DNA from 3 places in the Rhodococcus sp. P4_F3_2 genome. Region 1 is predicted to be linked to each of the others. Evidence: predicted binding sites of a transcription regulator. Region 1 holds the regulator's gene; each other region holds the start of a gene.
What was found. The regulator LexA, encoded in region 1, represses DNA repair genes until DNA is damaged. The targets are predictions, from matches to a motif close to CGAACANNTGTTCG.
Positions count from the first base shown of each region.

Region 1 (6,802 bases):
GCATTGGCGAACCCTCGATCGCTATGAGTGGTGTACACCGTGACTGTGCTGGAGTGTGTCATAGCGACTACATCACCGGCGGAGGTCCAGTCCGCCCGTTTTCCTCGTTGCAAATCCAAAACCGTTGGTTTCAGCGTGGTTTCGTCAGCGGGCTCGTTATCGGAGTGACCTCTTCACTGATGCGCACGAAGGGTGACAGCGATAGCGCAGTTGTCCGTCCGCCCATGGAGACTCGCGCGTCCGACACCTGATCGTGGACCTTCGAATTATGCTAGGGCGCTGAATATTTGGGCGATGAGTATCCCGCGTAGACGAGCCATTGGACGTTCCGTCGACGACGTGAACGACTCTCCAGTGGCTGGCGGCATTCAGTCGTCTCGATCGAGTTTCCGCGAGCCGGTGCGTCGCACTCTCAATGTTCTGTACCCAGTCGGGTCGAGATATTGACTGTTACCGTCAGTTGCACATACCCTGTACATTGGCGCTGACCTTAGGGAACCCGGCCTGAACCGGCCGATCGTTCTCGGCCACTGCCGACGCCAGATGTAGCTTCGCGACGACCTACGAAACGAGTTTCCTCCATGACAAAGCATGTCGACGTACTGATCATCGGCGCTGGCTTGTCCGGAATCGGCGCGGCTTGCCACCTCATTCGTGAGAAGACCGGAAGCACTTACGCGATCCTCGAGCGCCGCGAGAACATCGGTGGCACCTGGGACCTGTTCAAGTACCCGGGCATCCGTTCGGACTCCGACATGCTCACCTTCGGATTCGGTTTCCGTCCTTGGATCGGCACCAAAGTGCTCGCAGACGGCGCCAGTATCCGTGACTACGTCGAGGAAACCGCCAAGGAATACGGCGTCACCGACCACATCAACTTCGGCCGCAAGGTCGTGTCTATGGACTTCGGCCGTACCGCCGCGCAGTGGTCCGTGACCGTCCTGGTCGAGTCGACGGGGGAGACCGAGACGTGGACCGCGAACGTCCTCGTCGGCGCCTGTGGTTACTACAACTACGACAAGGGCTACCGCCCCGCCTTCCCCGGTGAGGACGACTTCCGCGGTCAGATCGTGCACCCGCAGCACTGGCCGGAGGATCTCGATTACACCGGAAAGAAGGTAGTGGTCATCGGTTCCGGCGCCACCGCGATCACGCTGATCCCGTCGATGGCCCCCACCGCCGGTCACGTCACCATGCTGCAGCGCTCGCCCACGTGGATCCAGGCGCTTCCGTCCGAGGACCCTGTTGCCAAGGGTCTCAAGCTCGCACGCGTTCCCGACCAGATTGCTTACAAGATTGGTCGAGCCCGCAATATCGCACTGCAACGCGCCAGCTTTCAGCTTTCTCGCACCAACCCGAAGCTGGCCAAGAAGCTGTTCCTCGCCCAGATCCGCCTGCAGCTCGGCAAGAACGTGGACCTGCGTCACTTCACTCCCAGTTACAACCCGTGGGATCAGCGCCTGTGCGTGGTTCCCAACGGGGACCTGTTCAAGGTGCTCAAGAGCGGCAAGGCCGACATCGTCACCGACCGTATCGCCACGTTCACCGAGAAGGGCATCGTGACCGAGTCGGGCCGCGAAATCGAGGCCGACGTCATCGTCACGGCGACCGGCTTGAACGTACAGATTCTGGGCGGGGCGACCATGAGCATCGACGGCGAGCCGGTCAAGCTCAACGAGACTGTGGCCTACAAGAGCGTGCTCTACTCCGACATTCCCAACTTTCTGATGATTCTCGGCTACACCAACGCGTCGTGGACGCTCAAGGCTGACCTGGCCGCGTCCTATCTGTGTCGCGTGCTCAAGATCATGCGCGATCGCAGCTACACGACTTTCGAGGTTCACGCCGAACCCGAGGACTTCGCCGAAGAATCTCTCATGGGCGGAGCCCTGACCTCGGGCTACATCCAGCGCGGCGACGGAGAAATGCCGCGTCAGGGTGCCCGCGGCGCGTGGAAAGTGGTCAACAATTACTACCGCGACCGCAAGCTGATGCACGACGCCGAGATCGAAGACGGTGTGCTGCAGTTCAGCAAGGTCGAGACCCTTGTCGAAACTGCAGACAAGGCCGCCAGCGCCTGAGCCGGCTCCACTCGAATCAACGGGCTGTACCTCGCATGTATCCGTGATCTTGTCGTTTTCGTTGGAGGGTCACGGTTCGCGCTCACCGGCGTTCCGAAAGTTGCTGCAGGAAGAGCGAGTCCAGACTTCGGTCTGCCATGTGGGCGGCTGGACGTGCTTGCCGCGGTCCGAAACTCGATTGAGACGACCACCGCTCGCTGACAATATCCAGGCGTTTGCCGGCTGACGGCAATCGACGGCGGCGCGAACGCGTCGCGACCTGCCTAACCGTGCCGTCATCGACACGAAATACTTTTGGCCGCAGCAATTTTGGCGCGAGTCGGAGGTTTGGCAGATTGGGGGAGGACGTCCTGATGGTTCGGTTATTGTCAGTCGCGCATCGCCTGTCGATTCAGCACGTCTACTTCGCAGCCCGGCGCGGCTGGATCGAAACCATGCTCGACCAGCCAGCGCACGCCTCTCAAGCTGCGCAACGACCACCACGCCTGGATGACCTCGAGGTCGACGTCAGCGCCGTAGCCCTCAACCACGTCATCGAGATGTTCCGGGTGGCCGAGGGTCAGTGTTGCGAGGTCGTACAAGGGATCGCCCTGCGCGGCTTCGGACCAGTCGATGACGCCGGCAACTTCGTCATCGGTTACGAACACATGGCAGGCTTGGAGATCACCGTGTGTGAATACCGGTGTCCACGACCTGAGCGCAATCTCGGCAATCCGACGGTTGGATGTAATCACTCCGGTGGCAACCACCCCGCTCCTGGTCAGCCATGCACATTCGCGGTCCAGTTCTGAGGCGATGTCGTCGAGACTACGGCCGGGCCAGGGCGGCAACGGTGCGTCGTGCAGCATTCGAACGGCGGCACCCGCTGCGGCCCACGCCGCTGAAGGCGTGGTCGACGGTCTGCCTAGGCGACCGAGCGCGTTTCCCGGCAGAGCGGCGAGCGCGAGCACGGGCGGCTTGCGCCACAGAATCTGCGCTGTCGGGATTGGGGCTCGGAGCATTGCTTCGACCTCGACGTCGGTATTCGACTGATCGGCGTCGATCTTGAGGAACACCTCGCCGACGCGCAGAGTCGCGCGCTCGCTATGGGCGACGACAACCTCGACTTCTGTCACGTCGGTCAGTATGGCTGGGATGCGCCTTGGCGTCGCCGGGTTTCTCGCGTGCGGTCATTCGCGATCGGAGCGCGGTATGTTCCGCTGACCTCCCGCACCTCAAACTTTCTCAACAAACTGCCTTACTGCTCCCTTGTTTGCTGCGTGACATCATCAAGGTCCGCCAAGTCAGTCTCACTGAGATCAATTCGCGAAGCAGCAATGTTGGCTTGTAGATGAGCGATGCTCGTGGTGCCGGGCAGGGGAATGACGGTGGCCGCGACCCCGCGCCCGCGCTGATGGACCCACGCAAGAGCGACCTGGCCAGCCGTCGCTCCGACACGAGAAGCGATGCTGGCGAGGGACCGAGCGACAAGATTGCCGGTGGAGTGGTTGAGGTTGCCGTGCCCCATCGGCGAATGTGCGACCAGTGTGATCCCGAGGTCGGCGAGCGTTGGGAGAAACAGTTCAACATCTCGCCGTATAAGGGACCATTGCTCTTGCACGGCAGTGATGGGGTGTACGGCATGAGCTCGTCGGATGTCATCGAGCGTGACATTGGACAGCCCCAGAGCCCGGATCTTCCCTGCCTGGCGGAGCTCGGCCATAGCGTTGACGGTCTCCTCGATTGGTGTGTCCTCGCTGCGGTGATGCAGGTAGTAAAGATCGAGGTGATCGACGTCGAGGCGCCTGAGTGAGCCCTCGATGGCCGCGCGCACCGTTGCAGAGTCCGCCCGAACATTCCAGTCATCAGGATGACCCGACGGCCCGCGGTAGACACCGAATTTGCTGCACAACGTGATGTGTTCACGGTTGGCGCCAATTGCCCGACCAACCAGCTCTTCGTTTCCATACATCTCGGCTGTGTCGAGCATGGGCACCCCGGAGTCGATCGCGGCGCGAACCAGTGCGGCGGGGTCGCGGTCAGCATCACCCCACCCGTTGTCGGTCAATCGCATCAGGCCCAGGCCCTGGATGGGCACATCATCGAATGTTTTCGGCGCGACAGTCATGAACGAGTACATTATCGGGGTCGCTGATCAGAACCAGGTCGCCAAAGAGGCCGATTCCGGCGACTTCGACATCTCGCTGCATCGCTCGTTCAGCGCTTGACGCGGTGCAGCTGTCGATCGCTGTTCCGAAGTGGGCGTAAACAGCTGAATATCACGCTGCGAAATGCCGAGTGTCCTGACTTGCTCAGGCTGATTCTGTCCGCTTGGCCCGCACGTTATGCACAACCATCGGGACAGTTATTGCCAGGGCCATCGCTATCACGAACACCGATATGAAAACCCAAGGACGTTCTGTAACGGATGCCCGGACGGTCAACACCGCTCCACTCGTAAGCAGGGGCATCCCTGCTGCCGCGAGTAGATCGACGTGCCGCGGGGCGACAGGAGGTCCGGCGAAGTATGGAACTCGAACCCCCGAGTTCTCCCGAAGCATCCGTCGCTCCGACATCGCATAAGTGCTCGCGCCGACTGCGAAAATGACCAGTCCCAGGACGACAAGACCAATTCCCGTTCGGGTGGTGAGTGCGGCAAACATGAACACCGATGTCACTGCCGGATAGAGAACCGCCATCTTCCAGAGTGGAGTCTTGGTCCGCGTGTCGACTGCAACACTGACCGGGCGCATCGGTTCGAGAGGCTCCATGAGCTCAGCGTGCCATGCGCCACTCGGGAAACAAACTGCCTGTGCCGTTTCTGGCAGGCTGCGGCTGCCTGGATTGGATGTCGGGACCCCTCACTACGATTCTCGTCGTGACCGATTACGACGATCTCGACATGTTCGGTGGCCTCGACGCCTCCTCCCTGCCGCTCCGCCAGCAGCAGATTCTGATGACCATCCGGGATCTCGTGGCTGCCAACGGGTGCACACCGAGCACGCGGCAGATCGGAGACGCGGTTGGTCTGCGCTCGACGTCGACGGTATCCAAGCACCTCAAGAGCCTCGAAGAAAAGGGCTTCCTCCGCCGAGGAGCGGCCATGGCTCGGCAGTTGGACGTGCGGCCGTTCCTCGTGGGAGCGAAGGAGCAATCGTCGTCGAATACGGTGACGGTTCCGGTCGTCGGTGACATTGCGGCCGGCGCGCCGATCCTCGCGGAGGAGCACGCCGACGAGGTGCTGGCGCTTCCTCGCGAGCTCGTGGGCTCCGGCACGGTGTTCGGACTTCGGGTGCGCGGTGAGTCGATGGTCGACGCAGCAATCTGCGATGGCGACGTCGTCGTGGTGCGGCGCGAGGACGAGGCCCATTCCGGCGAGATCGTCGCCGCGATGATCGACGGCGAGGCCACCGTGAAGGTGCTCCGGCGTCGCGACGGTCACGTGTACCTCGAGCCTCGTAATCCCGCATACAGCGTCATCGACGGCGATCGCGCGGCCATCTTGGGCAAGGTTGTTTCCGTGATGCGACGTATCTGAGAGGTGTCCGGTCTCAGCGATGGTTGGCGCGGGGACCGTTGTATTCCCCATCGGTGACTTTGTCGCCCCATGTCGTTTCGGTGCCTCCCTCGCCGGGTCCTTCCCACAGCGCAAGGTGGGTCATGAAACGGTCGGGTGCCGCGCCGTGCCAGTGTTCCTCTCCTGCCGGGGTATAGATGGTCTCGCCCGGGTGAACTTCGACGATCTCGCCGCCGCGAGCTTGAACCAGCGCGGTCCCGGAGACGATGTGGAGGGTCTGCCCGAGGGCGTGGGAATGCCAGTCGGTTCGCGCACAAGGTGCAAAGCGAACCATGTTGGCGCGCATCCTCGACGGCTCCTGGCCGGCGTAGATGACGTCCCACCAGACGTCGCCGGTGAACCAGTCGCTGGGTGCTTTGCTGGTGGGCTGGGGCTTCAAGATTTCCATGAGGTCTCCTCGGAATCGAAAGGGGCGGTTCAGTTCTGCGTCAGCGGAACAAGTCGAATGGTGTTGGGTGCGGCGGCGCGGCCGGTGACGGAGCCGACGATCTGCGGGCCGTAGCGGTCGTACTTGGTGTGGTAGGCGGAGTCGATCGCCGAGTGCGCATCCGGTGCGGCGGACTCGAACGCCACGTCCCGCTCAATTCCTCCTGCGCGGATTCGGCCCCTTCCACTTGCCGTTGCTCGGACGAACCACGGGTTGTCGGTTCCGTATGCCGAGCGCACGTACAGTTGGTTGTCGGCACGGACGACCCAAATCGTGACGTACGGCCTTGCGGTGCCGTCGCGGCGGTACGAGGAGATCTGCAATTCCTCGGCACCACCGATCTTGGTCAGTTCAGCCTCGGTCCACGAGTGCGACATCTCGGCTTCCTTTCTCCTGTTCGAATTGCTTTGTGGTACTTCGCGTTCTCGTAGCCGGGACGATCAGTGCGAGGACGATGACGAGACAAGCGGCCAGCAGGGCGGTGCCTGCGGTGAGAGCCGTTGATACGTGATCGGTGAGTGCCGTTGTGGCGTCGTCGGCAGAGGCTCCGGCGCCCGCGGAAACTGCGACGAGGATGCCGAGTCCGAGAGCACTGCCCAGTTGGTGTGCAGTGTTGACCAATCCTGATGCGGCACCGGCATCCTCGGCCTCTACCCCGGAGATACCGGCAGAAGTCAGCGGAGCGAAAGCCAACCCCTGCCCGGCGCCGATCAATATCGTCGGAAGTGCTATCGCAGT
Region 1 is NZ_JBFUJN010000013.1:59,549-66,350, forward strand. Features, by position in the region: gene AC1DWA_RS16040 (flavin-containing monooxygenase) at 582-2,081, shown strand; gene AC1DWA_RS16045 (phosphotransferase family protein) at 2,450-3,196, opposite strand; gene AC1DWA_RS16050 (aldo/keto reductase) at 3,319-4,188, opposite strand; gene AC1DWA_RS16055 (hypothetical protein) at 4,373-4,831, opposite strand; gene lexA (transcriptional repressor LexA) at 4,909-5,598, shown strand; gene AC1DWA_RS16065 ((R)-mandelonitrile lyase) at 5,612-6,025, opposite strand; gene AC1DWA_RS16070 (DUF2255 family protein) at 6,055-6,441, opposite strand; gene AC1DWA_RS16075 (MFS transporter) at 6,416-6,802, opposite strand, start outside.

Region 2 (4,587 bases), on a different contig from region 1:
CGACGCCTCGGTATGCCCGGCAGGAACGTCGAACGGTGGCAATTTGGGCGCGATGAGCTTGAGATCGAAAGCGCACTCACGACCAAGATCGGCGGCACCACTGACAGCCTCGGGATAGAGCGAGAACAGCGTCGCCATCTCCGCGCCGGACCGCAGGTGTGCTCCGCCGGTCGGAGCCAACCATCCAGCTGCCTCATCCAAGCTTTGACGCGCCCGCACAGCTGCCATTGCCATGGCGAGGCGTCGACGCGGAGGAGCGGCGAAGTGTGCGGCGGTGGTCGCCACCGTACGTAGTCCACGTTCTCTCGCCAGTTCTGCAAGAACGGCATTGCGCTCGTCGTCCTCCGCCAACCCATGATGAGTGAGCTCCACCGACACTCGCTCCGCCCCGAAACGCTCGACCAGATCCTGCAAGGCCTCCGCCGCGGCTTCGCGACCACCCGACGTCAAGGCTTGCCGCACATGACCTTTGCGGCACCCGGTCAGGATCTGCCAGTGCCCACCGGCGGCTTCGGTCAGCGCGTCGTAGTTGTACTGCAGTTTGCCCTTCTCACCGCCCGCCAGATGTGCGGCGGCTATCTCCCGCGAAAGACGGCGATATCCTTCCTGCCCACGGGCAAGTACCAGAAGATGCGTTCCACCGGGATCTGCCGTCCCAGTTCTGGGTACCGAATCGAGCGACAACTCAGCCCCGAACACGGTCCGCATTCCCCATTCACGCGCAGCCTCCGCAAACCTCACCACGCCGTAGAACCCGTCGTGATCGGTGACGGCAATCGCCTCGAGCCCGAGACGCACAGCTTCCTCGACCAGCTCTTCCGGCGGTGATGCGCCGTCGAGGAAGCTGAAGGCCGAGTGAGCGTGCAGTTCTGCGTAAGGAACCACGCCGGTGCCACGAGTGAGTTCGCCTGCGTGATACTCGCCGCGCTTTCGTGACCAGGCGGGACTGTCACTTCCGTCGCCCGGGAACAAATCCTCGTGTTCCACGCGGCCTGGCCGTCCGGACAGCACCCGTTCCATCTCGGACCACGTCGGCGGCCCATTTCCCCAACCCACACTGACCTCGCACCTGATCGAGCCGGCCGTCACGGGACGACCGACTACTCGAGGATGCCGAAAGGGAAGACGCACCACATGCATCGAACTGATGTTCGATGCAGATTCAGTCTGACAGGTCACTCACCCGCAGTCAACAGAGCGAATCTCAACCCTCACCGTCTCGTCACATTCAGATGTACGCATGTCTGCACTCCGTTCACTTTGGCCCCAGATCATTAGCGGCGTTCATAATCTCCATCCATACTGTTTCCAGGAGTACTACTCGTATGTCGTTCTCGCGCAACACACGTAGGTTGACGGCCGTCGCCGGCGCCGTCGCCGTTCTGGCCGCCGCCGGCTGCAGCAGCAGTGCCGACGAGGCAACAGGTTCGAACGGCACGACCGTCGATCGCGCCGCGACCGGCGAACTGTCCTCGAACGGTGGTGCTCGCCGCATCGACGGTGATCAGTCGGCCGCAGTGCGTGACGCCGTCAACGCGTCCGGCGCGAAGAACGTCATCCTCCTGATCGGGGACGGCATGGGCGACTCGGAGATCACCGCCGCGCGCAACTACGCCGAGGGTGCTGCTGGCAGCTTCGCCGGCCTCGACGCCCTGCCGATCACCGGCCAGTACACGCACTACGCACTGACCAAGGACGGCAAGCCCGACTACGTCACCGACTCCGCTGCCAGTGGATCGGCATGGTCCACCGGCACCAAGACCTACAACGGCGCGATTTCCGTCGACATCAAGGGGCAGGCCCAGTCGACCGTCCTCGAGATCGCCAAGGCGAACGGCAAGGCCACCGGCAACGTCTCCACCGCCGAGGTGCAGGACGCCACCCCCGCAGTGCAGGTCGCGCACGTGAGCGGCCGCAAGTGCTACGGACCCGAGGCGACGTCCAAGTCCTGCCCGGAGAACGCCATCGAGAACGGCGGCAAGGGATCGATCAGCGAACAGCTCCTCGACACCCGCGCCGACGTCACCTTTGCCGGCGGCGCCAAGTCCTTCGCTGAAACCGCGAAAGCCGGTGACTGGCAGGGCAAGACCCTCAACGAGCAAGCTGCCGCTCGTGGCTACCAGCTGGTGAAGAATGCCGCCGAGATGAACGAGGTCGGCAAGGCCGATCAGGACGCACCCGTGCTCGGACTGTTCGCCGACGGCAACATGCCCGTCCGCTGGGAAGGCTCTGTCGCCACCCGCGACGGTTACCTGCAGCCCGCCGAGACCTGCATCGACAACCCCAAGCGAACCTCCGACGTACCGAAGCTCGCGGACATGACGCAGAAGGCAATCGACCTACTGAAGGTCAACGACAACGGATTCTTCCTCCAAGTCGAAGGTGCCTCGATCGACAAGCAAGATCACGCAGCCAACGCGTGCGGTCAGATCGGTGAAACCGTCGACCTCGACGAAGCTGTGCAGAAGGCACTCGAATTTGCGAAGACCGACGGAGAAACCCTGGTCATCGTCACAGCCGACCACGCTCACACCAGCCAGATCGTCACCAACGTCAGCGCAGACGACATCGCCACCATCGCCAAGGACCAGAACATCCCGGTCGAGCGCGCCCAGGAAATCGTCTACCCCGGTCTGACCCGCAAGCTGACCACGAAGGACGGCTCGGAGATGACGATCAGCTACGGAACGTCCGAAGATCCGGCCGTCGAATCCGAAGGGCATACCGGAACTCAGTTGCGCGTAGCAGCTTTCGGCCCGCACGCGGCCAATGTCAGCGGCCTCACGGACCAGACCGATCTGTTCTTCACGATGACCGACGCGCTGGGACTCGACCGTTCCAAGGTCGCAGCTCACTGACCTGACCAAACCCGACCCGGTAAAAGCCTGGGTCCAGTCACACCAGAGTAGCCAAGGCGCGCACCCGATCTTCGGGTGCGCGCTTCGGGCAACTGGTGCACTTGCCTTCACCGGGCACCTCGTAGATCAGGCAGCACGATGCCCGCTGCGTGAATCTGCGTCGCCCTGATGCCACCGGTGTCAACGGATTAGAAACGCGCACAACACTTTCATTGCGGTCGACATCGACGAAACGCGGGACGGGAATGCCCGGGTTCTCACCGCGGAGAACATCGATCAGACCAGCAGCAAATGCACTTCCGCGCTCCCTCGCGCTACCGGCGGCGTCGAGGCTGCGATTGGCGATGGAGTCCGTCGCGATCGCCCACAGCGCCTGCTGCCGAACGCCGGACACCTCGGCGAGTACCTCGATCACGGGACTGAGTGAGCGGAGCATCGCGTGGCCCAACTCCGCCACACTCTGCGAGATCGGAATGACCGATCCGGCAGCAAACCCGCCCAGATAGCCGTTGTCACGCAAGAAGATCCGCCCACCGTTCAACGATGGATCGGCCGCGAACCCGGTGACCATACCGGTTCCGATCGGAATGCCAGTCAGCGTGGAACTGGCCGAGTACCACCACAATGTGCCGTTCACTCGGCTGTCCGCACTCCCCCATCGCTCGGCCGTATCGGCGACACGTGCTGCCAACCACTGGGGGTCGGTCATCAACACCGCGGGCACCGTATCCGGATACGCGCTCAGGTTGTCGAAGAACGGCACCGCTAATGCCATACGGGCGTAGATCCCGGCTACCGATTCCGTCATGCCAGCCCCAATATCTCCATCCGCGGACGTACTCCGCGTTCGACTCGCGCCTTGATGCCGAAAACCTCGGCCAACAACGGCTCGTCCAACACCTCGACCGTAGACCCACACGCGCGGAGTTCACCTTCGGTGAGCACGGCAAGGTTGTCGCAGTACTCGACTGCCAACCGTAGATCGTGCATCGTGACCACAACCGCGAGCCCCGCCGACGCAAGTTCGGCGAGCAATTCCATCACGATCAACTGGTGACGAAGATCGAGATGATTGGTCGGCTCGTCCAACAACAGAACCTTGGGCTCCTGAGCCAATGCGCGCGCTATCGAGACACGTTGCCGCTCACCACCCGACAGGGTGGACACGTCGCGTCCGGCAAGCTCGACCAAACCAACCTGCTCGATGCACCGGTCCACGATGGCGGTATCTCGCTCAGTGCTTCGGTCCAACCAGCTACGGTGCGGAGTTCGTCCGAGCGCGATCGATTCACGAACCGAAAGTCCTGCCGAGACAGTAGGTTCCTGGACGCTCGCCGAGATGGTTTTGGCGATGTCCTTACGCGAGAGCGTAGTCGAGTCGGCTTGATCGATCAGAACTGCGCCACCTGTCGGAGTCAAAGCGTTGTAGCAGCAGCGCAGCGCCGTCGTCTTGCCACTGCCGTTGGGTCCGACCAAGCCCAATATTTCACCGGACGTCACCGCGAAAGTGATGCCGCGCAGGACTTCGCGGTTGCCAAGCCGCGCCCGGGTCTCGACGAGTTCGAGCAGAGGCGCAGCTTCGGCGTCCTTCGGGAGTGTCTCTGTTCTGGCCTGTGTCACTGTTCTGGTCTGCGTCACTGTTCGAGCCTCCGATACTGCCGGTAGAGCATCCAGACGAAGATCGGTGCACCCACGAGGGCGGTGATCACTCCGACCGGAACTTCGGTGG
Region 2 is NZ_JBFUJN010000003.1:108,733-113,319, forward strand. Features, by position in the region: gene AC1DWA_RS04520 (error-prone DNA polymerase) at 1-1,056, opposite strand, end outside; gene phoA (alkaline phosphatase) at 1,326-2,858, shown strand; gene AC1DWA_RS04530 ((2Fe-2S)-binding protein) at 2,896-3,666, opposite strand; gene AC1DWA_RS04535 (ABC transporter ATP-binding protein) at 3,663-4,496, opposite strand; gene AC1DWA_RS04540 (FecCD family ABC transporter permease) at 4,493-4,587, opposite strand, start outside.
Region 2: AC1DWA_RS04520 (error-prone DNA polymerase) is a predicted target of LexA. The motif match lies at 1,141-1,154, and genes of this name have one in related genera.

Region 3 (4,587 bases), on a different contig from region 1:
AGGCCGACAGTTGGAAGGCTCTCACCGGCATCGGGCCCAAGACGGCAATGATCATCGCCCAGTCGTACGACGGCGTCCCCGAGTATCTCGAGGAACTGCGGGGGCAGGCCGAGCCCATCGGAGACGGCCCATTGCGCCAAGCGCTGCGCGGCGATCTCCACACACACTCCGACTGGTCCGACGGCGGAAGCCCCATCGAAGAGATGATGCGACGCGCAGCAGCACTCGGCCACGACTACTGCGCCCTCACCGATCATTCGCCTCGCCTCACTGTTGCCAACGGGCTGTCCGCGGAGCGCCTACGTTCTCAACTCGACGTGATAGCCGGGTTGAATGCCGAACTGGCTCCCTTCCGCATCCTCACGGGAATCGAGGTGGACATCCTCGAGGACGGTTCACTCGATCAGGATCCCGATCTACTCGACGAACTCGACATCGTGGTGGCGAGCGTGCACTCGAAGCTGCGGTCCGAACGCGAGGCGATGACCCGCAGAATGCTTGCTGCAGTGCGAAATCCGCGTGTCGATATTCTCGGGCATTGCACCGGGCGTCTTGTCGAGGGTGCTCGCGGAACCCGGCCCGAGTCGCAGTTCGATGCGGAGAAAGTGTTCGAGGCTTGCCGAGAATCAGGGACCGCCGTCGAGATCAACTCCCGACCGGAGCGTCGTGACCCGCCTTCGCGTTTGATCGAGTTGGCCCGCGATCTCGATTGTCTCTTCTCCATCGATACAGACGCCCATGCCCCCGGTCAGCTGGCTTGGCAGGGCTACGGCTGTGACCGGGCCGAAAAGTGCGGCGTCGAAGCGGATCGGGTGATCAATACGTGGACCGCCGAAAATCTTCTGGAGTGGGCGGGCAATTGACGGTCTCGGCACGCGCGCTGCTGTTGGTGGCGTCGCTTTGCCTGGCCACCGCTTGTTCGGCTCCCTTCTGGCGAGATTCGGTGTACTTCACACCTCCTGAGGCTCGGGTGTTCGAGACTGCCGACTGTCTCGGAATTGAAGTCGCATGGGGCCTGTTCGGTGTCGATCTGTATTCGCGTCCGAAACACGAAACAGGGTATCCTCCATCTGATTTCGAACCAGTGGCAGTATTTCGTTGCGAAGTCGGCGAAGACGCCTCCGGAGCGCTGACCGTCGACATGGTTCGACTCGAAGGTGACGTAGCCGCCGTCAAGGATGCATATCGTGTCGACTCCAAACGCTTTCCCGACAATGTCGTTGCGAGTTGTGTCACAAGCGAACTGGTTCCCGTCAAACTGTGGATGGTCAATAGTGCCGGACAAGTGATGTTTCCGGCCTGGCCGTCGAGTCCGTGCGGCTTTCAAGTCGGGCCTCTCGATTCGCTTCGATCTCTGCATGAAGTCGAACGTGTCCGAACTTCGTTGAGTCTTTCTCCGACGATGGCGAGTTGCGATCGCTCGTCTGCCCTTCAATTCGACCGGACAGATGCCAGAGAAGTCGACAAGGCGCGCGAGCAGTTCGAGAGAGGCGAAGTCTATGACCCGCTCGACAATGAGCTGGCTACGCCTGTCGCTGATGTTGCAGGACTATCCGTGTGCCGGCATGAATCTCAGACAGCCGCGGACGTTATTCGCCTGACCGAAGCGGAGAGTCGAGACGTGGTTGCCGCCATAGCCGATGCTCCTATAGCTCCGCCTTGTGATCAGATCGCGACAGCGACAGCATCATCAACCCTCCTACGGGTGGACGGTTCGGGCGGTACTCCTGTGAGCGTGGAGTTGGATGGATGTCGCCGTGCCGCCCTTTCCGGCTATCGAAGCACGCCGGAATGGGTCACCGAGGCGTTTGCTCGGTGACCTCCGGGTTCAGATCCGCGTGGTGGAGCGACGGGGTTTCTGGTCGGGGTCGATGCCTGGCGGTGGGATGAACCAGGGCAGGTGATCAGCGCCTACCTGGATTTCCCATTGTCCGGTGAATCCGGGTTTTCGGTGCATCAGGGTGTGGTGGGTTCGGCAGAGCAGGACCAGGTTGTCCATGACGGTTGGTCCTCCTTTTGCCCAGTGTTTGATGTGGTGGGCGTCGGTCCAGGCAGGGACGCAGTCGCAGCCGGGGAAGGCGCATCCTTTGTCGCGGGCGATCAGGGCGGTGCGTTGTGCCGCGGTGACAAGCCTTTTGAGTGGGGTGACGTCGAGTGGGGCACCGTTTTCGTCGAGGAGGACGGCGCCGAGCATGCAGTCGCAGGCGATCATGCGGGTGCGGCCGACGCTCAGTGGTCCCATCCAGGGCATGTGGCCGACATCGAGATCTTGTTTGTCGAGATCCGGCATGCCAAGGTCCAGGGTGTCGAGGTCGTCACGGTCGGACGGGTCGGTAGTCGTGGTGCGGCCTGTTGAGTCGCCTGCGGTGGAGGCGCATTCACGGTGGTAGGCCAGGTCTTTGGCGTTGATGTGCACGTTCAGGTGTGGGCGTTGGCCGCCGTCGATACCGGTGGCAGCGTTGTCGAGGTAGCGCCGGATGAGTTCTGCCATGGCGTCTGCGTTGCGTGTGGCGGCGGGTCGTTTGTCGGGTGTGCCGTCCTTGGCGGGGGTGGGCATCGAGAGGCTGGAGAGGGCGGAGAGAAGCATCTCGCCGGTCACTCCGTCGAAATCGCCTCGGACGGCCACTCTTCCGTTGAGGGTCGGGGAGATGCGCAGTTCGTTGCGATCGGTGTCTTCGCTTGGTGGTATGTCGTCGGATTCGAACATGTGCTCGAGGACGCTGATGGCGTAGCGCAGTTTGACGGTGGTTGCTTCGACGCCGGATGCTGCGGCGAGGAGTGTGTCGCGGCAGTACGGTAGCGCGGCGTCGGGCATTGTTTTGGGTGGGGATTCGCAGAACGCCACGATCAGTGCCGCGTGCTCGAAAGTGAGGTCGCCGGAGTCGAATTGGTCTTCGATCTCGGGGAATGACCGTAGGGCTTTTCCCAGGGCTGCGATTCTTCTGCCGGTGGAGATTTGCAGCATGGTGTGGTTCGCGAGCCATTGTCCGGTGCCGCGGTAGCAGAGTACTTGTTCGTCCGGGTTCAACGTCAGGGTGTCGACGGCGGCCACTCGAATGGCTTCCAGGCGAAGGATTTCCGCTGACGCGGTGATGGCGATCTCGCGGACGTCGGTGGGGTGCAGCCGCCACAATCGTCCGCGCACACCCACAGCGGAGCTGTTGACCACGGCAGTGACAGCGTCGTCGGTGATGTCGATCGTCATGAGAACCCCCCGTTCCACCTTCCATCATACTCGAACATACTTTCGAGTCAAGGGTTTTTTTGGGGGGAAGGTGAGGCTGAGCCTGCCGTCGCGATTCTATTGTTCGAGAGGAGATTCCGCCTCTAGAGCATCAGCGCCGGATCTGTAGTCAGTTCGATGTTCAGCCACGGTTCGTAGGGGAGATCGGCGAGGCTGGTGGCGAACGAGCGTCGTACTGCGTCTTCACCGTCGATGTCCCAGCTGTGTGGCGCGACCATGAACGTCGCTTCGATATACAGCTTGCGACCCACCTTGCTCATGGTGAGAGTCGGTTCGTCCAAGCCGAATTCGTCGCGGACTGCGGTGATGGCTTCGCGCACGCGGGCCTGAACGTTTTCGCCGGGAGCACCTTCGAGGAGTTCGATCAGTGCGGTTCGCAGGAGTGCGTACGGTTGCGGGACCAGCATCGCGCAGCCGAGGAGGACCAAGACGGAGTCGACATATCGGTCGGCGTCGGAGAAATCGGTGCGGCCCAGGATCATTGCGACGACAGCACCGACTGCGACCAGCGCACTGAAGGCAGCCGACGCTCCCCATTGCCTGGCTTCGGCGACGAGCAGATCAGATGTGCGGTCGACTTGTCCGACGTAGCGCCAGATGATGATCGACACCACTGCGCTGACAGCGCCGTATGCCACCAGCGACCCCGCGGTGACGTCGGCCCCGCCCGCGAGAATGACACGAACTGCCTCGACTGCGGCGTACGCGAGTGTCGCCAGTAGTGCCATGCCCTGGACAGCGATGACTACCGGGATCAATGCCTCCTTACCGAACGGGAAGCGTGCGGTGGGGCCCGAGTCGGCTACCCGCGAGACCCGCAGCGACAGCGCCGTCAACACCATTCCGATGAGGGCGCACACACCGTCGAGCAGGATCACCTGGGACTGAGAGATCCAGCCCCAGAATGCGGCGAGCACAGCCAACGCCGTTGCGACCACGAGCGAGTACCGCAGAGCCTTGCGTTCGCGGGTAGCGCTGTCTTCCTTGGTGCCCATGAAATCCAAACCGCCTGTCCGTTTCGATATTCCTTCACGTAGGAATACCAGCAACGACGCGCAGGCACGGCATCAGTGGACCAATTGCGCTGCCAGATCGAGAAAGTCCTCGGCGTTGATGTCGAACTCGTCGGAGAATGACACATCGGGATTGCCCCTGGCTCCGAATTCGAGTGGTCGGGCTATGAAGGCTGTGCGGAACCCGAGAGCTTTGGCCGCCCGGATGTCATATTTGTGGCTGGCAACCATCATGATCTCGGCCGTGTCGAACCCGAGGTATCGAGCAGCCAGGTGGTAGATCTTCGGATCTGGTTTGAAGACACCGGCCATTTCGGCGGTGAAGACGGC
Region 3 is NZ_JBFUJN010000005.1:363,415-368,001, forward strand. Features, by position in the region: gene AC1DWA_RS08040 (PHP domain-containing protein) at 1-863, shown strand, start outside; gene AC1DWA_RS08045 (hypothetical protein) at 848-1,819, shown strand; gene AC1DWA_RS08050 (HNH endonuclease signature motif containing protein) at 1,829-3,205, opposite strand; gene AC1DWA_RS08055 (cation efflux transmembrane domain-containing protein) at 3,328-4,239, opposite strand; gene AC1DWA_RS08060 (haloacid dehalogenase type II) at 4,312-4,587, opposite strand, start outside.
Region 3: AC1DWA_RS08050 (HNH endonuclease signature motif containing protein) is a predicted target of LexA. The motif match lies at 3,237-3,250, and genes of this name have one in related genera.